Posidoniimonas polymericola: one gene and its partner. The protein of the gene in region 1 interacts with the protein of each later gene in a pairwise test. Links are inferred from orthologs where the notes say so. Each region holds a gene or a part of one and is shown on either strand. Other genes may lie near its edges.

Region 1 (11,144 bases):
GCCCCTCGGCGCGTCATTTGCACCGTCCGCGTTGGACGAGGCCCTTCACCGGCTTCGAGCCCCACCGCAGCCACGCCTCGCACGAAGACCACCGGACTCCCCATGAACCGCTACTGCTCTGCCGCCCTGCTCGCCCTCCTCCTCGCAGTCACGGCCAACGCCCAAGAGAACGAAAATTCCGACCACGAGGTCATGCTCCTCGAGCAGGTCGCCAGCCAGTCGGGCGACGACGCCTCGATCACGGCATCGGACGAGAAGAACGCCACCCAGCAAATGGTCGACGTCATCGTAGAGAGGACCAACAAGTTCCGCAGGGAGAAAGGACTGACCGCCGTCGAACGCGATAAGAAACTGACCGCGACCGCCCGCGACTTTGCGCGTTACATGGCCCGCACCGGCAAATACGGCCACCGGGCGGACGGGTCGCGCCCGGCCCAACGGGCGGCGGACCATGATTACGACTACTGCCTGGTCGCCGAGAACATCGCTTACTACTTCAACCCCGACGACCTTGAGGCCCCGGAGTACGCCGACTGGTTCGTCGACGGCTGGATCGACTCCAAGGGGCACCGCGAGAACATGCTCAACAAGCACGTCACGCAGACCGGCGTGGGCGTCGCGCGGCACGACCCAAGCGGCTACCTTTTCGCGGTGCAGCTGTTCGGTCGGCCCACCTCGGAACACGTCGAGTTCCAGGTGATCAACAAGGCGGGCAAGGAGGTCGCTTACCGCCTGCTGCAGGACGGCGAGTCGAAGAAGTTTACACTCCCGGCCCGCGCCGGCATGAGCCATACCCGCTGCTTCGCGCCCCAGATCTCCCTCGAATCGGGCAAGCCGCTGCGCGTTGAGCGCGGCGCCGAGTACTCGATACGGGCTGGCGACTCCGGCGTCGAGCTCGAAAAGAAGGCCGGCCAAGACCGGGACCCAAGCCGCTAGTACTGCGGCGATCGGTACGGGTTCGATTCGTCTTCCGCGATCGTGCGTTGGCCGTCGCTCTCGTCGGCTGGGGCGGGGTCGGGGAGCTCTTCGCCAAGCTCCTCCGCTCGGGCCTCGAGGTAGGCGACCGTCATCAGCACCGGCCAGAGCAGCGCCACCCCGCTGATGATCGTGTCGGCCGCCACGTTGTACGCGAACCAGTAGTCGTACGGCAGGAACTCAATCAGGGTGTAGAGCACGGTCGAGGTCGCTATCATCCCAACGAAGATCAACGCGTTGCAGCCAAGCATCGGCCACCGACGCCCCGACATGAGCTGCGCGCTGCGTGAGAACGCCGCGGTGGGGCCGCTGTTCTCGATGATGATCACCGGGTACAGCACCGACCAGCCCAACGCGAGAAAGACCCCGGGGATGACCAGGGCGACAAAGCCCGCCATCACTCCCAGATTGTAGAGGATGCTGCCGCCGACCAGCGACGGCCAGTGACGCAGGGCGCCGCCGAGCGCCTCGGTAAAGCGGACCGGCTCGCCCATCCGGGACCGCCAGGCGACGATCGTCGCGAAGCCCGAGGCGACCACGCCGAAGAGGGTCTCGGCGAAGCCGTTGGCCTGGTAGTAGGCCCAGCCGCCCGCCTCGTCGGCGGAGTCCCAGAACATCGCGGTGAGCATAAAGTTGATCGGCAGGTAGATCAGCACCGTGATGACCGCCAGCACGGGCAGGTAGGCCGCGAGCGTGGCGAGAGACTGGCTGAGGAGCCGCAGCATGAGAGGCCGTCTGGTTTGCTATCAGTGGGTTGAGGTCGACGCACCCCGGCCGCGTGACAGGGCCGCACGACGGGTCGATTATACCCAAACAGTCTGCCGCGGGTACGGTTTCCCACGTCGTGAGGTTCGCCAAACCACACCGCCAATTCGTTGCGGGAATAGCGACCAACCCGATAGTCTACGGGGCCAGGGGCTAACGACAGCCGCCGCCGGTGGTCGACTCTATCTGCATGAAGCATCTTGATCTCATTGCCTGCCTTGCGGCGGGCGGCTTGCTGATGTTCGCCGCGGCCGGCGGCGCGACGGCTGCGCAGGTCGCTGTCTACGACCCGGCCGCGTTCCCGGCGTACAACCCCGAATTCGACGGCTGGCTGCCGTTTAGGATCACCGGGGCGGGCGACTCGCGCAGCGTGGCGGACCCGTTGATCGGCGCCACCGCGTGGCAGCTGGCCGATACGGCGGTCGGCGGGGCGGCGCCCCAGTACTACCAGCCGATGACCGCCCCGCATCTGGTCGAGGCCCTGCAGACCGGCTGGCGGATGACGGCCACCGCGCGAGTGGTCACCCCGAGCCTGGCGGCGCCCAGCATGGGCATCGGGGCCTACCTCGACGACGACCTGTACCTGCTGCAGCTCGACCTCCAGGGCGGCGACCTGTGGGGCTACGTGTGGGACCGCACGCAGACCTTACTGGTCCGCTCCGAGCGGCTCGCCTCCGGCGCTGACGCCCTGGCGTACCACGACTACGAGCTGCGGGGCTCGCCCAACGGTACGGCCGAGCTGCTGGTCGACGGCGCCAGCCTCTTCTCCTGGCCCGGCGGGGCCTCGACCCACACGGCCGGCGTCGGGCTGGTGCAGTTCGGCGCGAGCACCCCCAACGGGTCGGGCGTGATGAACTTCCGCCGCGTCGCGTTTGAGACAATCGGCTCGCCCGCCTCGCAGGGCGACTACAACGGCGACGGCCAGGTCGACGCGGCCGACTACACCACCTGGCGGGCGAATAACGGCGGCCGGCTCCCCGCGGCCGACGGCAACGGCGACGGGCTGGTCAACCGCTTCGACTACGCGTGGTGGCGATCCCGCTACGGGGACGAAACGGTAGTTGGAGCTGCCGCGTCAGAATCCGCTCCGGCTCCGGAACCCGCGGCCGTGGCGTTGGTCGGTGGGCTGCTCGCTGCGTTCAGCGGGCGGCGACGCGCTACTTCGACTTGATCTTGAACTCGACCGCGGCATCGCCGCCGGCCGGCACCTCATACTCGAACTCCTGCTGGCTGGGCGGGACGAGCTCCTTGGGGATCGGGTCGGTCTCCAGCAGCTCGGGCCCGGCGAACCCAGTCCGCAGCGTCACTTGGTACTTGCCCGGCTTGGCGCCCGGCGTGTCGGAGCGGAGCGGCGAGAGCGTAAACCGGCCCTGATCGTCGGTCACGTCGGTGAAGTTGGTCTCGGGGCCGCCGCCCGGCTGGTAGAACACGACCTGCGCCTGGGGCAGCGGCGCGCCGTCCAGCGTCACGACGCCCTCGACCGGCACCAGGCCCTCGGATGATCCGCAGCCAACCGTCAGCACGGCGCAGGCAACCGCCACAAGCAAGTCTCTCTTAGCCGACATTCACTAGAACCTTGGTAGGGGAGTTGGTCCGGCACGCTCCACGCGGGCGCGACCGTCCGGGGCCTCGACACCGGCAGCGGGTCTTAACGGCCGCCGCGGGTAGCCACGAAGACGGTGTTTTCGTCGTCGGCGGCGGCGATGCTGCCGAGCGAGGCAAACGCCTGCAGGTCAATCTCGAACGAGATGAAGTCGACCGAGCCGTCGCACATGGCGCCGTTCATGCCGCCGGTGTGGTTAGCCCACCAGGCGGACATGCAGGTCCGCCGCGACTGGCCGGGGTAGGCGCCGCTTGTCCCGGTGTCATTCGGGCAGTCGGGGTAGTTGTGGTCGAAGGTGCGGTCCTGCGGCGTGGGCTGCGACATCAGGTAGTTGCCCCAGGTCCAGGCCCAGAACGTGCGGCGGCGGTTGTAGTCGTTGGTCGACTCGGCAATCAGCAGCGTGTGGGTGGTGCCGTCGGTGATCTTGGCGAACGACTCCTGCTTCAGCCGGCCGCGGCCGGTCGGCGGGGCGGCGTTGTCTGAGAGCGTGGTGTGGACCGGCCCGCGCCAGCCCCACGAACGTCCGGTGGCGGCGTTCGTCTGAGTGGGGCTGCCGACGTCCTCGTACAGGTACCATGTGACGTAGCCGTCGCCGCGGCCGGCGTTGGCGCGGTAGCTGGCGGTGGCGAACTGGAGGTTGCCGTGCGGACCGCTTTCGGGAATCGCCAGCTCAGGCGGGTTGTCCGACGGGCAGTTGAAGGCGGGCACATTGGTCTCACGGAACTGCTTAATTTGCAGATCACGCGGGTTGTTGACCGGCGTGTCGGGGACGTACAGGTTCTGCAGCTGCTGGTCCTCGATGTACGGCATAACCTCCCGCGTCCAGCCGACGTAGTAGCTGGCGCGGCCGATGTCGGTTGAGCTCTGCTGCGCGCCGGGGGGGAACGCCTTGTTGGCGTCGTGGTAGTTGTGCATCGACAACGCGAGCTGCTTGAGGTTGTTGACGCACTGCATCCGGCGGGCGGCCTCGCGAGCGGACTGCACCGCCGGCAGCAAAAGCGCGATCAGTACTCCGATGATGGCGATGACGACGAGCAACTCTACGAGGGTAAAGCCGCGGCGATGGGATCGTTTGAGCATGGGGAGATGACTCTGGTTTAGGATAAGCACCGACCACAGCGGCGGACCGCGTGACGTGGGGCGTAGACAAGAGAGCAACGGAAAAGTCGTAGCGACCCGCGGTCCGGCTTCCCGGATTGCAGGCATTCCGACCGGGTAATCAGCGGGCTAATCAACGGGCCATTCGACGGGCCCGGCCGCCCACCGGCGCCGTCCGCCCGTCGCACTCCATTAATCCTAGATGGGGCCCGCGCTTGCGGGCAATACTTACGAGCGGCCCTGAGAGCGCAAACTAAGGGCAGATAACAGCAACCGGTATCACCGGCAACGCGATTTGCAGAGAAGGCCCCCTGGCGTGCGTGAATACGCCGCTTGGCGACGCAATTGCTAGCCGTCGACTACTGCTTACGTTTCCGCTTGCGGCCGCTTGGCTTGAAGCGGTCGCCGATCTTCTGCAGCGACCCAACTAGCGCGTCGATTTCTTCCGGGCGGTTGTAGAGGTAGAAGCTGGCCCGGGTGCTGGCGGTGATGCCGAGCAGGTCGTGCAGCGGCTGCGTGCAGTGGTGCCCGGCGCGAACCGCGACGCCGTCGAAGTCCAGCAGCTGGGCGATGTCGTGTGGGTGCGGGCGTTCCATCACAAAGCTGACGAGCCCCGCGCGGAACTTCGGCGCGGGCCCCAGCAGGCGGATGCCGGGGACCTCCTGGAGCCGCTCCCACGCGTAGTCGATGAGGGCCTCTTCGTGGCGGTGGATGGCGTCGACGCCGATCGACTGCAGGTAGTCGACCGCGGCGCCGAGCGCGATTGCGCCGGCGATCGGCGGCGTGCCGGCCTCGAATCGGGCGGGCGGGTCGGCCGGCGTAAAGCGGTCGAGGTACACCCGATTTATCATGCTGCCGCCCCCCATGAAGGGCGGCATCGCGGCGAGCAGCTCACGCCGCCCGTACAGCACGCCGACGCCCGAGGGGCCGCACATCTTGTGGCCACTCAGCGCCAGGAAATCAACGCCCAGGTCCTGCACGTCGGTATGCATGTGCGGGGCGCTCTGCGCGGCGTCGACCAGCACGACGGCGCCCGCCTCGTGGGCCAGCCGGGCGATAGTCTTGACCGGGTTGATCGTGCCGAGCGTGTTGCTGACCGAGGCCAGCGCGCACAGCCTGGTGCGGTCGGTGAGCACCTCGCCCATGCGGTCGACGTCGAGCCGCCCGTCGTCGGTGAGCGGGACGTGCTTGATCGTCGCGCCGGTCCGCTCGGCGAGCTGGAACCACGGCACGAGGTTCGAGTGGTGCTCCATCGGCGTGAGCAGGATCTCGTCGCCGCGGCTAACGTTGGCGTCGCCCCACGCGCGGGCGACCGTGTTGATGGCGGCGGTTGTGCCGCCGGTGAAGACGATCTCGTCGGCGTGCTCGGCATTGAGAAACGCGCGGAGCTTCTCGCGGGCCTGCTCGTAGGCGTCGGTCGCGCGCTCGCTGAGCGTGTGGATGCCGCGGTGGACGTTCGCGTAGTTGTGCGAGTAGCACTCGACGATCGCGTCGATCACCTGGCGGGGCCGGTGGGCGCTGGCGGCGCTGTCGAGGAACACCAGCGGCCGGCCCTCGTGCACGTTCTGGTGCAGGATGGGGAAGTCGTCGCGCAGGGACTCGGGAAGCAGGCGGGGGTCGTCGCTCATGGGGGGGGTGTTCAGCTTCCTTCGTCGGCGGCGTCGACCGGCGAGTGCACGGCCTGCTGGATCACCCGCCACGACAGCAGGCAGCACTTCTGGCGGTTGGGCGTGAGCCGCGGGCCGTACAGCTTGAGCATGTCCTCGGCGGTAAACTGCTTGAGCTCTTCGATGGTCTTGCCCTGGATCTCCTCGAGCAGCATCGAGGCCGACGCCTGGCTGATGACGCAGCCGTCGCCGCTGAAGTAGCAGTCTTCGATCTTGCCGTCGGGGTCGAGCTTCAGGTCGATCCGCACGACGTCTCCGCACAGCGGGTTCTTGTCCTCATGACTGTGCGTGCAGCCAGAAAGTTCGCCCCGGTGGAAGGGGTCCTCGTAGTGATCGAGGATGTGCTCTTCGTAGAGTTCTTCTTCGCTAGGCATGGAACTGTGAAACGGTAGCGGGGAGGTCAGCCGCTGAGGGGGCTGGCGCGGTGAACTCTTCATTCTAGTCGGACCCGGGTTCGCCGGCCACGTGGGGGGAGAGCGGGGAACCCGCGGATTCCGGCGGAATGCAAGGGCCAGAGCCGATTGCGGGAGATTCAACCTGGCGGTCGACGCTACGAAGTTTGAGCGGTAAGCTGTTGCGATTCCGACCCACTCGTTCTGACCGCCGACCGCACAAATGTCCGACCCCTACTTCCAGCAGCTGTTTGCCGATCGCATTGGTGGAGCCAACTACGGCAAGGATGGCGCCCTCTACAAGTTTGAGAAGATCAAGCGGGCCAAGCGGAAGGCCCTGGCCGAGCACCCGGAGCGGACGCTGCTGGACTTCGGCATCGGCGAGAACGACGAGATGGCGCCCGAGGTCGTGCGGAAGGTGATGGCCGAGGAGATCAACAAGCCGGAGAACCGCGGCTACGCGGACAACGGCATCCTCGAGTTCAAGGAGGCCGCCGCGCGGTTCATGCAGCGTGAGTTCGGCGTCACGCTCAACCCGGCCACCGAGATCAACCACGACATCGGCAGCAAGCCGGTCTACGCCAAGCTGCCGGGCTGCTTCATCAACCCGGGCGACGTCACGCTGATGACCGTGCCGGGCTACCCGGTGGCCGGCAACTTTACGAAGTTCTACGGCGGCACGGTGCACAACCTGCCGCTGCTCAAGGAGAACGACTTCCTGCCGGACCTCGACTCGATCCCCGGCGACGTGCTCGAGCGGGCGAAGCTGATCGTGCTGAACTTCCCCAACAGCCCGACCGGCAAGACCGCCACCACCGAGTTCTACGAGAAGGCGATCGAGTTCGCGAAGAAGAACGAGATCGTCGTGGTGCAGGACGCCGCGCACGCGATGCTGTCGTTCGACCAGGAGCCGACCAGCTTTCTGGCCGTGCCGGGCGCGAAGGACGTGGGGGTCGAGGTGCACTCGATGTCCAAGGGCTTCGACATGATCGGCTGGCGGATCGGCTGGGTGTGCGGCAACGAGCGGATCGTCAGCGCGTTCGCCGACTTCAAGGACAACGGCGACAGCGGCCAGTTCATGGCGATCCAGAAGGCGGCAGCCGCCGGCCTGGACGACGCGTCGATCCCCAAGGAGATCCGCACCAAGTACCGCCGGCGGATGGAGAAGCTGGTCGCCACGCTCACCGAGTGCGGCTTCGACTGCCAGATGCCGGGCGGCACCTACTTCCTCTACACGCCGGCGCCCAAGGCGTTTGAGGGGGGCCCGGAGTTCAAGAGCGCCGAGGAAGTGAGCCAGTTCCTGATCACCGACCACTCGATCTGCACCGTGCCGTGGGACGACGCCGGTTCGTTCCTCCGCTTCAGCGTGACTTATGTCGCCGCCGACGAGGCCGCCGAGGACGACCTGATGGCCGAGACCGCTGCCCGGCTGACCGAGCTCTCGCCGGTATTCTAAACCGGGGTGCGGGTCGAATCGGACTGGAGTGCGTGCTGGTCGAGGGTGGCGTGGCCGCCACACTCACGTTGGCAGGCTCGCTAGGAAGCGTCGCGGCTACGCCGCGCCGGCAACACCCCCAACACTAACGCCATGAGCGCAACGCCCGCCGGCTCCGGCGCGGTCGCGGCGTAGATGAAGTCCAGGTGGCTCGACACCCGCGCGTCGATGCCGAACTCGCCCCAGCTGCCGTTGGTGCCGGGCGACACGTCGGGCCCGCCCTGGAAGCCAAAGCCGTACGACATCACGCCGGCCAGCTCGTAGCGGTTGTCGATCGGGTCGAACACAAACGAGCCGCCGCCCGAGTCGCCGGGAACCAGGTTCACCTCGTCGGCGCCGAAGCCGAGGTCGTTGGCGTCGGAGGTGATCAGGTTGTTGGCCGCCAGACCGCTGTCGAAGTCGTAGACGAGCGCGTCGCCCAACGCCGGAAGCATGCCGCCGAACGGGCTGGAACCGTTGCTGCCGCCGTAGAAGTACAGCAGCTCGCTGGCGTCGCCCTCGTACTCGTTGAGCCCGGCGCGCTTGGTCCCCTCGGGAGAGGTCGGCCCGCCTGACCCGTGGCCGCCGCGGCCGTAGCCCGACATCACGTGCTGGACGTAGAACTCGCCGTCGGACTGACCGTCCCAGACGTGGTAGCGGGGGATCGCCGCCGGCAGGGCCGCGGGGAGCGTGACCACGGCCAGGTCGTTCCCTTCGGTGAAGTCGCCGGTGTAGCCGGGGTGCACCATCACATCGGCGGCGGTGAACGAGAACGACTGCGGGCCGCCAGGGAGGTCGAAGGTGACGCGGTTGGCCCCGGCGCCGTCAAAGAGGTTGACCACGCCGTTCTGGTCGGTCACAAGGTGGGCGGCGGTGAGCAGGTGGCGGCCGGTCCACAGCAGCGAACCGCTCCCCAACAGGTCGAGGCCTACCGACGCGTTGCTGTCGATCGCCACAAAGCCGACACCGTCCGTGTTGAGTCCGAAGGCGGTCAGGCCGGGCGTGGTAGTGTGTGAGTTCGCGACGTCCGACGTGATCAGCCGGGCCTCCGGCGCGGCGAGCGGCGTGTTCTGCCAATCATGATTGGCGAGCTGCAACGCGGACGATACGCCGGGGACCAGCATTGCGAGGAGGCAGAGCGCGCGGCGCAGGGCGACGCGGTAACTAGACTTCATTAGACGACACCGGGGCAGAGCAGAGCAGGAGAATCAAGGGGGACGCCGCAACCTCCGTTGTACTCTGCGGGTCCGGGGGCGTCCATGAAATGCCTCGCAAACCGCTGCTTCTGGGCCCCTGAAGCCCCCGGCGGGCCGGTCGCAGGGCCCCATTGAGGGGCTCGCTAGTCACCCACGTTACAGGGGCTCAGCCCGCTCCTCCTCCGACCGGGCGCCCAGGTTCCCGTAGCGGTGGTACAAGAAGCAGACGCTCTGCTCCTGCAGGCACCACAGCAGGTCGACCCGGCCGCGGCGGGTGATCGGCTCGTCTGCCAGGTAGAGCATGGCGGCCGCCTTCGCCTCGCGGACCGCCGGGTGGACCCGTTCGGGCGACGAGAACCGCACCCGACCGCTCCGCCCCGCGGCGACCGACGCGGCGAGCTGGTCGACCGACTCCTCGAGCATCTCGAGCCCGCCGGCCCAAGACTCGCTTGCGGCGTCGATCGCCTCGAGCAGCGGGCGGCGCTCTTCGAACACCTCCGCCGACGCCGAGACAATCACGCGGCACCCGACCGCGCGGCCCGCGGCGATCATCGCCAGCAGGTCGTGCACGGCATCGCCGCCGTGGACGCGCACCCGCAGCACCTCCATCGGCAGGTACCGGCGGTGGTTGTCCTCGCCGATCAGGCGGAAGTGATCGTGGGCGCGGAGGAACTCTTGCTCGGCGGCCTCGGCGTAGTCGGCGAGGGTGGTTTGGATCTCCTGGAGCTCTGCGGAGGGGAGGTCCACCGCAGCGGCGACGCTGTCGGCGAACTGAGTTAGCTCGGACGCCAACGCGGTATGGGACGACTTGACGGTCGACGCTGGGTCAGCTGCGCGATTCAAATTCATGAACTGGGCGACGTAGTTGGGGCCGCCGGCCTTCATGCCGGGGCCGACGTTGCTCTTGCCCATGCCGCCGAAGGGCTGGCGGAGCACGATGGCGCCGGTAGTCGAGCGGTTGATGTAGAGGTTGCCCGCGCGGATCGTCTCGCGCCACTGCTGCTGCTCGCGGTCGTCGAGCGACTCGAGCCCCGAGGTGAGCCCGAAGCCGGTGGCGTTGACCAGCTCGATCGCGTGCCGAAGGTTCTTGGCGTGCATCACGCCCAGCAGCGGTCCGAAAAACTCGGTGTTGTGGGTGTAGCCGCCGGCCGGCACGCCCCACTTCACGCCGGGCGACGCCAGGCTGGCGTTGCCGTCGACTTTCAGCCGCGGCATCACGCACCACGACTCGCCCGACTCCAGTTCCTTCAGGCCACGCTCCAGGTCGCCCGACGGAGGGCGGATCACCGGGCCCATCTTGGTCGGCAGCTCCCACGCCGAGCCGATCTTGAGGCTCGTCACGGCGTCGACCAGCGCGTCGCGGAACGCGCGGTCGTGGTAGACCTCGTCCTCGAGGATCAACAGCGAAGTGGCCGAGCACTTCTGACCGCTGTGGCCGAACGCCGAGTGCAGCACGTTCTTGATCGCCAGGTCGCGGTCGGCCAGGGCGGTGACAATCGTGGCGTTCTTGCCGCCGGTCTCGGCGTAGAGGTTCATCGCCGGCTTGGCGGCCAGCATCCGCTGGGCGGTCTCGGTGCCGCCGGTCAGGATCACCGCGTCGACCGCCGGGTGGGTCACCAGGTGCTGGCCGACGCTCGAGCCGGGGCACGGGGCGAACTGCAGCGCTTCGCGCGGCACGCCGGCCCGCCAGAAGCACTCGCACAACTTGTAGGCGATGAGCACGGTGTCGCTGGCGGGCTTGAGGATCACCCGGTTGCCCGCCGCCAAAGCGGCCGCGACGCCGCCGCACGGGATCGCCAGCGGGAAGTTCCACGGCGACACCACCGTCACCACGCCCTTGCCGCTGGCGGACACGCCAGGCAGCGCGTAAAAGGCGCTGGCCGCGTCGGCGTAGAAGCGGCAGAAGTCGATTGCCTCGCTCACCTCGGGGTCGGACTCGGTCAGCAGCTTGCCCCCCTCGGCGAGCATCGCGCC
Region 2 (11,328 bases), on another replicon or contig:
CATCGTGCCCTGAAGCACGTTAAACAGCTGCGGCAGCTCGTCGAGCGAGGTCTTCCGTAGGATGGCGCCGAGCGGCGTGATGCGGCTGTCGTGCTTGGTCGCCTGGCGGACGACGGGGCCGTTGTCTTCGGTCCGCATGGAGCGGAACTTCCAGACCATAATCTCGCGGCCGTCTAGCCCGTAACGCTTCTGACGGAAGATCGCCGGGCCGCGGCTGGTGAGCTTCACCGCGGCGGCGATCAACGCCATCGGTACGGCCAGCAGGGCCAGCAGCAGCGACCCGAAGAACAAGTCGCAGCTTCGCTTGAACAGCCCGTCGACGCCGTGCAGCGGGTTCTCGTGAACGCTGACCGCGGGCAGGCCGTCGATGTTGGTCCAGCGGGCGTGCATCAGCTCGAAGACAAAGAAGTCCGGCACGATGTAGACGCTGGCGGTGGTGTCGGAGAGCTTGCTGAGCACGCCGCGGATGCGCTGCTCGGCACGCATCGGGAAGGTAATGTAGACCGACTCGACCTTGCCGCTGCGGCAGTCGGCGACCAGCTGGTCGAGGTCGCCGGTGCGGCTGTTGGCGTTCTGGGCGACGCGGCCGACTTCGGCCAGGCGGTCGTCGTAGAAGCCGCCGACCCGCAGGCCGAGGCTGGGGCAGCCGTTGAGGTTCTCGGCGAGCTGCACGCCGAGTTCATTGGTTCCGCAGATCGCGACCGAGCGGGTGTTGTAGCCGCGGCTGCGGAGTGCGGCCTGGGCGCCGCGGATCGCGACCCGCACGCCCATCATCGCGGCGGGGGCTCCGAGCAGCCAGGCGATCTTGGTCTCGTAGCTGAAGCGGACGTTGTAGTGGGTCAGCAGGCCGATGCCCAACAGGCCGGCGACCGCGTAGCCCCAGGTCATGGCGATGCAGGCCAGCTCGCGACGCAGCCGGTCGCCCCGCCAGCTGTGGTACAGGCCGGTCGCCTCGGCCGCGACGTGCATCGCCAGCACGGCGGCGGCGGTAATGATCACCAATTCGTTAGCCAGCGAGTTGCCCGCCTCGCCTCCGACCGGGGTCGCCTGGAGGGCGACGAACAGGACTCCGGCAATCACGGCCGCGTCCAGCAGGCGGTGGACGCTGTGCAGGACCGAGCTGTGCTGACGGATGCCGCGGGAGATTGGGTTCATCGACGAGTGCCGGGCTGAGGTCGGGGGGTGGAACACCGGCAGACAGTGCAACGCCGGCGCCAGAACCCGCGGCGGGCAGAATACACGGCGTTTTCGGCCCCGGAACGCCCTGCAGGGCCCGCCGCGATGCGAATTGTCAACACGGCTGTCGCCGCCCGCCAACAGCGGCGGGCCGGCTGTGGCAGGCCGTTGGCGGCGCCGCAGGGAACTCCCTGCTACCTCAGAGCGTCTGACTTGCGTATCCTGTCCCTCGACGGACCTCCCCTGCCTAACGGAACACTCAGGCGCCATGATCCCACGGAAGAAGCTGTTTCTGCTGTTGCTGCCCGCCGCGGCCCTCCTCTCAATGGCCTTCGCCCAAAACCAGCCCCCGCTGCCGCCGGCCGGCGGGCAACAAGCCGCCGAAGACGGCAACTGGCGCCAGGCCTACAACGACCTGCGCAGCGGGCTGCTCAACCAGACGCTGCCCGAGGGCGAGATCACGCCCGCGATCGCCCAGGCGGTCCGCTGCCTGGCGGAGCTGAACCGTGTCGCCGAGAGCGACGCCTTCCTGGAGGACGTCGCGGGGCAGTACCCGCAGAGCGCCGCGGTGCTGCTGAAGGTCGCCCAGCAGTACGAGAACCTGCCGCACTACGGATCGATGGTCAGCGGCGAGTTCCACCGCGGCAACATGCGCGGCCGCGCCCAGGTCGCCAACGCCTACTCCCGCGACCGCGTCCGGGCGTTGCAGCTGCTGCGCGAGGCGACGCGGCTCGAAGGCGATCCTTCCTCTGCCGCGGCCGTGGCCCGGTCGCTGGCCGATGTCATGATGGGGAGCCGTTTTCAGAGCCAGCCCTGGCAGCTGCAGCTGCTGACCGACATCGACCAACTGCCCGACTACGAGGAGGGCTGGGGGCACTCGCGTGGGTCGAACCAGGGCGCGCCGGTTGGCGCCGATGGCGAGCCGCTGTTCTACGCATTGCCCGAATCATGGGACGCCGCCCGCAACGACGGCGAGCGCTGGCGTTGGGCCTGGGAGCAGTACGCCCAGCAGGGCGACTACGAGCGGACGCAGGAGCAGCTCGCCCGGGCGAGGTTCCTCGAGAGCCAGTTCGGCGTGCCGACGCTCGCCCAGTACCTGCCGCTGCTGGCCCGCCAGGGCGAGGGTGACTCCGACGCCAGCATCTTCACGCTGCACACGCTCGCCGAGGACGAAACGCTGGCGCGGCTCGCGACCGGCGTGCGGCGATTCAAGCTGCCCGACGAGCACAACCACTTGAAGCTGTACCAAGAAGTCTTGGCCAGCGGCGCCGCAAAGTCGCTCAAGCAGCCCGCGCTGGACGCCGCCAACCAACTCGCCGGCCTGTTCCAGAACCGCCGCCAGTACCCGCGGGCGGTGGAGTACCTGGACCAGGCGATCGAGTTCGCCCCCAGCGAGCAGCATCCTAGTCTGAAGCAAAGCCGTGACCAGATCACCAAGCCGTGGGGCGAGTTCCAGCCGGCCGAAACCCAGCCCGCTGGCCAGGGCGCCACGGTCGAGCTGCAGTACCGCAACGCCGAGTCCGTGGAGTTCACGGCCCGCCCGATCAAGCTGCCGCAACTGCTCGCCGACGTGAAGGCGTACCTCGAATCGCGGCCCGACAAGCTCGAGGGCGAGCGGCTCAACATCGACAACCTCGGCTACCGCATGCTGCAGGAGGGGCAGGAAAAGCACCTCGGCCCGGCGGCGGCCGAGTGGAAACTCGACCTCGCCCCGCCGGCCGGCCACTTCGACGACCAGGTGACGGTCACCACGCCGCTGCAGCAGGCGGGCGCCTACTGGGTGACCGCCAAGCTGGCCGACGGCAACACGTGCCACACGGTGCTCTGGCTCGCCGACACGGCCATCGTCCGCAAGCCGCTCGACGGCAAGCAGCTGTACTTCGTCGCCGACGCCAAGAGCGGCCGGCCGGTCGCCAACGCCACGGTCGAGCTGTTCGCCTTCCGCCAGCGGCCCGACGAGAACCAGCCCAACCGCTACTTCGTCGAAACACAGAAGTTCGCCGAGAAGACCGACGCCAACGGGATGATCGAGGTCGAGAACTCCAAGGACGATGAAAACCGCGGCTACCAGTGGCTCGCCACGGTCGCCACGGCCGACGGGCGATACGCCTATCTTGGCTTCGACGGCTTCCGCCGCGCGACGCTGCTGCACGGCAACTACAACCAGACCAAGGCGTTCGTCGTGACCGACCGGCCGGTCTACCGCCCCGGGCAGAAGGTGCATTACAAGGCCTGGATCCAGCGGGCCCGCTACGGCGTCGACGACCCGGCGTCGGAGTTCGCCCACAAGTCGTTCCGCGTCGAGCTGATCGACGGTCGCAACGAGAAGGTGCAGCAGCTGACGCTCACCGCCAACGCTTACGGCGCAGTCGAGGGCGAGTACGCCCTGCCGAACGGCGCCACGCTCGGCGGCTACCGGCTGAACGTGCTCGGGCACGGCTCGGGCGGTTTCCGGGTCGAGGAGTACAAGAAGCCCGAGTACGAGGTCACGGTCGACGCGCCCACCGAGGGCGTTGCGCTGGGCGAAGAGTTCACCGCCAAGATCCAGGCCAAGTACTACTTCGGCGCGCCGGTCGTCAACGCGACGGTCGCGTACAAGGTTACCCGCACCAAGAAGCAGGCCGACTGGTTCCCGCCGCGGCCGTGGGACTGGCTGTACGGGCCGGGCTACGGCTGGCTCGGCTGCGACTTCGACTGGCACCCCGGCTTCCAACAGTGGGGCCTCCGCTGCCCGTCGCCGGGCTGGCTGCCGTGGCGGCAGCCCGACCCGCCGGAGATCGTCGCCGAGGCCGAGTCGCCGCTCGACGCCGAGGGTTCGCTCGAGGTCAGCATCGACACCGCGCTCGCCAAGGCGCTCTACGGCGACTCCGACCACAACTACCACATCGAGGCCCAGGTCCGCGACGAGTCGCGCCGCACGATTGTTGGCACAGGCGATGTGCTCGCCGCCCAGCAGCCGTACCGCTCGTACGTCTGGACGACCCGAGGCCACTACCGCGTCGGCGACCCGGTGGAGGTCCGCATCGCGGTCCGCACGGCCGACGGCCGCCCGCTCGCCAAGACCGGCGACCTCAAACTACTGAAGCTCGCCTACTCCGACGACAACCAGCCCCCCAAGGAGACCGAGGTCCGCAAGTGGGAGCTCGCCACCGCCGCCGACGGCGGGGCGGGCCTGCAGATCAAGGCCTCCGAGCCGGGGCAGTACCGGCTGTCGTTCAAGTCGCAGACCGCCGCGGGTGAGGTGATCGAGGGGGGGCACGTCTTTTGCATCGCCGGCGAGGGCTTCGACGGCGCCGGCTTCGCTTTCAACGACCTCGAGATCGTCCCCGACAAGGCCGAGTACCGCCCCGGCGAGAAGGTCCGCCTGCAGGTCAGCACCGCGCGGACCGGCTCGGCCGTGCTGCTGTTTGTGCGTCCCGAGAACGGCGTCTACCCGGCGCCGCGGCTCGTCCGGCTGGACGGCAAGAGCACGTTCGTCGAGATCGACGTGCAGCCGACCGACATGCCAAACCTGATCGTCGAGGCGACCGCCGTTGGCGGAGCCCGCGTGCACCAAGCGGTCCGCGACATCGCCGTGCCACCGGTCAGCAAGGCCCTGAAGCTCGAGGTCTTGCCGGGCGCCCAGGCGTACAAGCCGGGGCAGGAGGCGACCGTCAAGCTCCGCCTGACCGACCGCGACGACCAGCCCGTGGTCGGCGACGCCGCGCTGACGATCTACGACAAGAGCGTCGAGTACAGCTCCGGCGGCTCGAACGTCGGCGACATCCGCAAGCACTTCTGGGACTGGCGCCGCACCCACTACCCCAACCGCACCGACAACCTCGGCCAGTACAGCTACAACCTAACCCCGCCCGGCGAAATCGGCATGCGCCCGCTCGGAGTGTTCGGCGGCCGCGTGCCCGCCACGGAGACCATGACCCGTGACAAGACTTTGACGTTGTCGCGGGCCATGCCGATGCGGCGTGGCATGGCGGGGGGCGATATGTACTTCGGCGTCCCGATGGCGATGGCGGCCGAGGCCGCTCCAATGGAGGACGCGGAAGCCGACGGCATCGGCGGCGGTGGTGGACAGGCGCCGCTAGTCGAAGCGACCGTCCGCACCGAGTTTGCCGACACGGCCCTGTGGGACGGCACGCTCGAAACCAATTCCGACGGCATCGCCGAGGTAACGCTCACCATGCCCGAGAACCTCACCACCTGGCAAGTCCGCGCATGGGGTGTCGGGCACGGCGCCCGCGTCGGCGAGGGCGCCGCCGAGATGGTGACCCGCAAGAACCTAATCGTGCGGCTGCAGACGCCGCGGTTCCTGGTCGAGACCGACGAGGTCGTCCTGTCGGCCAACGTGCACAACTACCTCGGTGAGGCGAAGCAGGTCACTGTGCGGCTGGAGCTGGAGGGGGGCGTGCTCGAGTCGCCCTCGCAGCTCAGCCAGCAGATCGAGGTCCCCGCGGACGGCGACCGCCGTGTCGACTGGCGGGTGTCGGCGATGAAGGAGGGCGGGGCGGTGGTCCGGGCCTTCGCCCTGACCGACGAAGAGTCGGACGCCATGGAGCTGACCTTCCCGGTCCGCGTGCACGGCATCCTCAAGCAGGACGCGTTCAGCGGCGCGATCGCCGCCGACGGCAGCCGCGGGACGTTCGAGATCGACGTCCCCACGAAACGCCGGCCCGAGCAGACCCGGCTGGAGGTCCGCTACTCGCCGACCCTGGCCGGAGCGATGGTCGACGCACTGCCCTACCTGATCGACTACCCGCACGGCTGCACCGAGCAGACGCTCAACCGGTTCCTGCCGGCGGTCCTCACCCAGCAGACTCTGATCGACCTCGGGGTCGACCTCAAGGCAATCCAGGACAAACAGACCAACCTCAACCCGCAGCAGTTGGGCGACGCCGCGGAGCGGGCCACGGGCTGGAAACGTTACGACCGCAACCCGGTGTTCGACCAGGCCGAGCTCGACAAGATCGTCAAGGCGGGCGTCCGAAGGCTGACGGACATGCAGCTTTCGGACGGCGGCTGGGGCTGGTTCAGCGGCTACGGCGAGCACAGCTCGGCCCACACCACCGCCGTGGTGGTGCGGGGCCTGTCGGTTGCGCGGCAGAACGATGTGGCCCTGCTCCCCAACACGATCGAACGGGGGGTGGAGTGGCTGAAGAACTACCAGCAGGGTGAGCTCGCGAAGCTCCGCAACGTCGACTCCGACGGCAACCGCATTGACGACGCCAAGCCCGCCAAGCAGAAGGCCGACAACCTCGACGCCCTCGTGCACCTGACCCTGGTCGACGCGGGCGGCTCGGACGCCGCGATGCGTGACTTCCTGTATCGCGACCGGACCTCGCTCGCCCCGTACAGCCTGGCGACCCTCGGCCTGGCCCTGCACCAGGAGGAGGGCCAGACCGACAAGCGTGACATGGTCATCCAAAACCTCAAGCAGTACGTCCAGACCGACGACGAGAACCAGACCGCCTGGCTCAACCTGCCGGGCGGCTCCTGGTGGTACTGGTACGGCAGCGAGTACGAGGCCCACGCCTACTTCCTGAAGCTGCTGGCCGCCACCGAGCCCGACGGCGACCTGGCCGCGGGGCTGGTGAAATACCTGCTCAACAACCGCAGCCACGCCACTTACTGGAACAGCACCCGCGACACGGCCCTGGTAGTCGAGGCGATGGCCGACTACCTCAAGGCGACCGGCCAGGCGAAGCCCGACCTGGCGGTCGAGGTCTGGCTCGACGGCGAGAAGCGTAAGGCAGTCAAGATCACCGCCGACAACCTGTTCACGTTCGATGGCGTGCTGGTGATCGAGGGCGCCGCCCTAACGCCGGGCCGCCACACGGTCGAGATCCGCAAGCAGGGCGATGGCCGGCTGTTCTACAACGGCTACCTGCAGAACTTCACGCTGCAGGACGACATCCGCCGCAGCGGGCTCGAGGTCCGCGTGACCCGCGAGCTGTACAAGCTCGAGCGGGTCGACAACGAGGAGCAGGTTGCCGGCGGCCGCGGCCAGGCGGTCGGCATCCAGACCGAGAAGTACCGCCGCCAGCGGGTCTCCAACCTGGCCGCCGTGGCGAGCGGCGACCTGGTCGAGGTCGAGCTGACGCTAGAGAGCAAGAACGACTACGAGTACCTCTTGATCACCGACCCCAAGGCGGCCGGCTTCGAGCCGGTCGAGGTGCAGAGCGGCTACAACGGCAACGAGATCGGCGCGTACGTCGAGTACCGCGACCAGTCGGTCAACCTGTTCGCCCGCCAGCTCGCCCGCGGCAAGCGGAGCGTCAGCTACCGGCTGCGGGCCGAGACGCCGGGCAAGTTCAGCGCCCTGCCGACCCAGATCGAGGCAATGTACGCCCCCGAGCTGCGGGGGAACAGCGACGAGATCAAGGTGCGGGTGATTGACGGGGGTGAGGGGTAGGTTGCCTGTCGCCGTCGGAGACGCCTCCTACCAAGTTGTGAGAGCGATCTCTGACCGCGATAGAAGCGTTGCCTGAACGCGGCGGATTCTTGTAGAGGCCCTCTGCTATCCGTGGTCTAATGCAGGCACGCGCGAGCTCTCTAGCCTCGCGCCCGCCAGACCGCTTTAGCCGCGGGGCGTTAGCCCCCGGTTAGAAACGCACAAACCGGGGGCCAACGCCCCGCGGCTGGTGAACTGCTGCGCGATGTTAAAAACTCAAGAGCCTCTGGTGACGCGGTCGCCGTCGGAGACGCCCCCTACCAAGCTGTGGGAGCGGCGGACAAAACCCCGGCCTCGCCCCGGAGGACCATCGCCAAAAACATCACTATGGGAGCCTGAAACGCACCTCGGGGCCAAACTCGGCCGGGGGTTTTGTCCCCTCCGATCGAATATTCGGACTCTACCCGCGCGGCCACGCCAAACCGCTGCCGGCGCCCCGGTGATGCGTTGGCCGGGGCGCGTTAGAATCGCCCGTTCTCACCACGAACCACCCCCGTCAGGAGGACAACATGACGCTGGTCGCCGAAGAACAGGTGCTAGTCATCCCCACCGAGCTGTTCCACTCGCTGGGCCACTTCCAGGGCTTCTCGCCCGAGGTCGACCGCTACCTGAAGCCGATCCTCGAGAGCGGCCAGATCAGCTACCGGCCCCGTGGCCAGATGGAGGCCGACCCCAGCTTCAAGCAGCTCATCCCGTACTGCGTGTTCCGGTTCGTGGACGCGGATGGCGTGGCGCGGATCCTCAACTACCAGCGGGGCGGCGGCGGGGGCGAGGCCCGGCTGCGGGCCAAGCGGAGCGTCGGCGTGGGGGGGCACATCTCGACCCTCGACCACCAAGCGAGCGAAGCCGCAGAGCACTCAAAAACTCAGGATTCGGCCGCGGTGTACCGGGCGGGCCTGATGCGGGAGCTCGACGAGGAGGTGTCGATCAACGCCGGCCACACCGAGTCGTGCATCGGCATGATCAACGACGACGAGACCGACGTCGGCCGGGTGCACCTCGGCGTGGTGCACGTGTTCGACATGCAGCAGCCGGCGGTCGACGCCCGCGAGGACGACATCCAGGACGTGCGGTTCACGCCGCTCGCCGAGATCGCCGCCGACCTGGACCACTACGAAACCTGGTCGCAGATCGCGGTAAGAGCGTTGGTGGAGCAGCAGAAATAATCGCTACAACGCCAAGTAGGGGGTTCCCCTCTGCAGCCTACGGCGGAAGCCTTAGGTTTTCGTTCGCAACACTGTTAGCGCTAGCAAACCCGCGGCTTCCGCCGTGGGCTGCTGGGCGGATGCAAGCGTAGCCCAAGAGTGCCCCGATGCGCGTCTACATGGACAACCACGCCACGACGCGCGTCGACCCACGGGTCGTCGAGGCGATGCTGCCGTACTTCACCGAGGAGTACGGCAACCCGGGAAGCGTCGGGCACGAGGCGGGCGACGCCGCCCGGGAGGCGGTCGAGCAGTCGCGGGCGACAATTGCCGCGGCGATCGGCGCCATGCCTGCAGAGGTGGTGTTCACCAGCGGCGCGACCGAGAGCAACAACCTGGCGATCGCCGGCGTGGCGACCCGTCGCCGCCGGCGGGGGGACCACCTGGTGAGCGTCGCCACGGAGCACGCCGCCGTGCTCGGGCCGCTGCGGCGGCTCGAGAAGCAGGGGTACGGGCTGACGCTGCTCGAGGTCGAGCAGCACGGCAGCCAGAGCGCCGGGCGACTGCGGCCCGAGGATCTGGCCAGCGCCCTGACCGACGAGACCTGCCTGGCGAGCGTCATGCTGGCGAACAACGAGATTGGCGTCGTGCAGCCGGTCGCGGAGCTGGCCCTGTTGTGCCACGGACGGGGCGTCCCCCTGCACTGCGACGCCACGCAGGGCGTCGGCCGCCTGCCGGTCGATGTCGGGCGGCTCGGCGTCGACCTGATGAGCTTCACCGCTCACAAGCTGTACGGGCCCAAGGGCATTGGCGCGTTGTACGTGCGGGGTTCGGGGTCGGGGGATCGGCCCGCCGTGCGGCTCGAGCCGCAGATTGTCGGCGGTGGGCAGCAGCAGGGTCGGCGGAGCGGCACATTAAACGTGCCCGGCATCGTCGGCTTCGCCAGGGCGGTCGAGCTGGCGGTGGAAGAGCTGGCGGCCGAAGTCCAACGGCTGGCCGCATTGCGGGACGACCTCTGGCGGCGGCTCGAGGCCCTGGGCCTGGGCGCCGAGTTGTGCGGGCCGGGCCTCGACGCCGTGGACCAATCGGGGGGTCCGCTGCGGCTGCCGGGCAACCTGGACGTGACGTTCCCGGGCCTGGACGGCGAGTCGCTGCTGCTGCGGCTGGGCGGTTTGGCGGTCAGCAGCGGCGCGGCCTGCTCGTCGTCGGACCCGTCGCCGAGCCACGTGCTGCGGGCAATCGGCCTGAACGAGGACCAGGCCCGCAGCAGCCTGCGGTTTGGGCTGGGGCGGTTCAATACCGCGGGTGATGTCGAGTTTGCAGCGGAGAAAGTAGCGGCGGCGGCGGCCGAGCTCAAACGCTTGGGCTAGCCACGGGGCGTTTCCCAGCTCTTCCCGCTGTGGCCGGCGTGGTATAATCTAAGAGTTCATGCGCCGCCGGGCTCGCAGGTCTTACCGGACGGCCACACTAACGCGGAGGAGAATAGAGATCATGGGAGTCACCCTCACCGAACGCGCCGCTCAAGAGGTGCAGCGGATTGTCGAGCAGCAGAAGCTGGACGAGGGGCACGTGCTCCGCGTCGGCGTGACTGGCGGCGGCTGCAGCGGTTTTAGCTACGCCCTGGGCTTCGACGACAAGTTCGACGAGTCGGCCGATAGCAAGTTCGAGTGCCACGGCGTTGCGGTCGTGGTCGACAAGAAGAGCGCCCTGTACCTCGACGGCACCACGGTCGACTTCTACGACGGCATCGAGAAGCGCGGCTTCACGTTCGACAACCCGAACGCGGTGAAGTCTTGCGGCTGCGGCAGCTCGTTCCAGGCCTAAGCGGCCGGGCGACAGAATATTGAGCACGGTCATCGGAACAACCGAGGCCGGCGGGTAATGCCCGCCGGCCTTTTTTTGTCGGCCTGTGCGGCACAACCGCTACGACCGGCTTGGTGGCGACGCGGACTAGTGCAGGCTGACGCGTTATCGACCCGGGTCGGTTGCCCGAACCGAAAGTAGAGCTAGGCTTCCAACAGAGGGCGAGACCCTCTCGAGGGTGTGGAGCTCGGGCACAGCCACACGACTCGCCGCGTGTCAGCCCCGCGTAGGAAGCCGCGGGGGGCATCCTTCACCACCAACCTGTGCCACGCCAATGCGCCAAGCAATCCTCACATTTCTGAAGAGCGAAGACGGGCCAACCGCGGTCGAGTATGCGGTGATGCTCGCGATGATCGTCGTGACGTGCATCGGCGCGGTCAACGGGATGGCGAACGCCACCGCGGACAGCTTCGACGACTCCTCGACTGCGATCAATTCCGCCCTGGGCTCCTAGGCCCCCGCAATTGCCCTGTGGGAGACCTTGCGGCCTCGCGCCGTCGGATACCACGGGTCTGGTTTGCAAAGCAGCGATTGAATCGATAAAGTCCAGATCTGCAGTGGTCGATTATACGATCAGAGGTTGGCAAGGTTGCCTGCTTGAGCACGCCCCGGCTGCTCGCACAACCGCCACCACGATCCACAGCGGCTCTTTCAGGTCTGGGATTACCTGCCCCAATCCCCGACGGAAAGGGCCGCTTT

Evidence for each region.
Region 2: the proteins of sufU (region 1) and Pla123a_RS11175 interact in binary tests that used the Escherichia coli proteins (3 or more experiments, as listed by UniProt). The link is inferred for Posidoniimonas polymericola from one-to-one orthologs.

What each region holds. Positions count from the first base shown.
Region 1 is NZ_SJPO01000002.1:130,094-141,237, reverse strand. Bases 4,782-7,487 are described here. They hold sufU (Fe-S cluster assembly sulfur transfer protein SufU), read right to left. Parts: upstream 6,483-7,487; coding sequence 6,081-6,482; downstream 4,782-6,080. Other genes in these bases: Pla123a_RS04635 (LL-diaminopimelate aminotransferase), read left to right, coding at 6,724-7,487; Pla123a_RS04645 (cysteine desulfurase), read right to left, coding at 4,801-6,069. Also shown: Pla123a_RS04670 (CAP domain-containing protein), read left to right, coding at 103-936; Pla123a_RS04665 (hypothetical protein), read right to left, coding at 933-1,700; Pla123a_RS04660 (dockerin type I repeat-containing protein), read left to right, coding at 1,931-2,911; Pla123a_RS04655 (carboxypeptidase-like regulatory domain-containing protein), read right to left, coding at 2,898-3,305; Pla123a_RS04650 (DUF1559 domain-containing protein), read right to left, coding at 3,389-4,423; more of Pla123a_RS04635, read left to right, coding at 7,488-7,956; Pla123a_RS04630 (trypsin-like serine protease), read right to left, coding at 8,037-9,149; Pla123a_RS04625 (proline dehydrogenase family protein), read right to left, coding at 9,327-11,144. UniProt on the Escherichia coli protein: A scaffold on which IscS assembles Fe-S clusters. Exists as 2 interconverting forms, a structured (S) and disordered (D) form. The D-state is the preferred substrate for IscS.
Region 2 is NZ_SJPO01000005.1:29,646-40,973, forward strand. What follows is about bases 8,145-11,034. They hold Pla123a_RS11175 (cysteine desulfurase family protein), read left to right. Parts: upstream 8,145-8,933; coding sequence 8,934-10,136; downstream 10,137-11,034. Other genes in these bases: Pla123a_RS11170 (phosphoesterase), read left to right, coding at 8,145-8,787; Pla123a_RS11180 (HesB/IscA family protein), read left to right, coding at 10,258-10,590; Pla123a_RS11185 (Flp family type IVb pilin), read left to right, coding at 10,904-11,034. In the rest of the region: Pla123a_RS11160 (undecaprenyl-phosphate glucose phosphotransferase), read right to left, coding at 1-1,155; Pla123a_RS11165 (alpha-2-macroglobulin family protein), read left to right, coding at 1,445-7,582; more of Pla123a_RS11170, read left to right, coding at 8,131-8,144; more of Pla123a_RS11185, read left to right, coding at 11,035-11,083. UniProt on the Escherichia coli protein: Master enzyme that delivers sulfur to a number of partners involved in Fe-S cluster assembly, tRNA modification or cofactor biosynthesis. Catalyzes the removal of elemental sulfur from cysteine to produce alanine.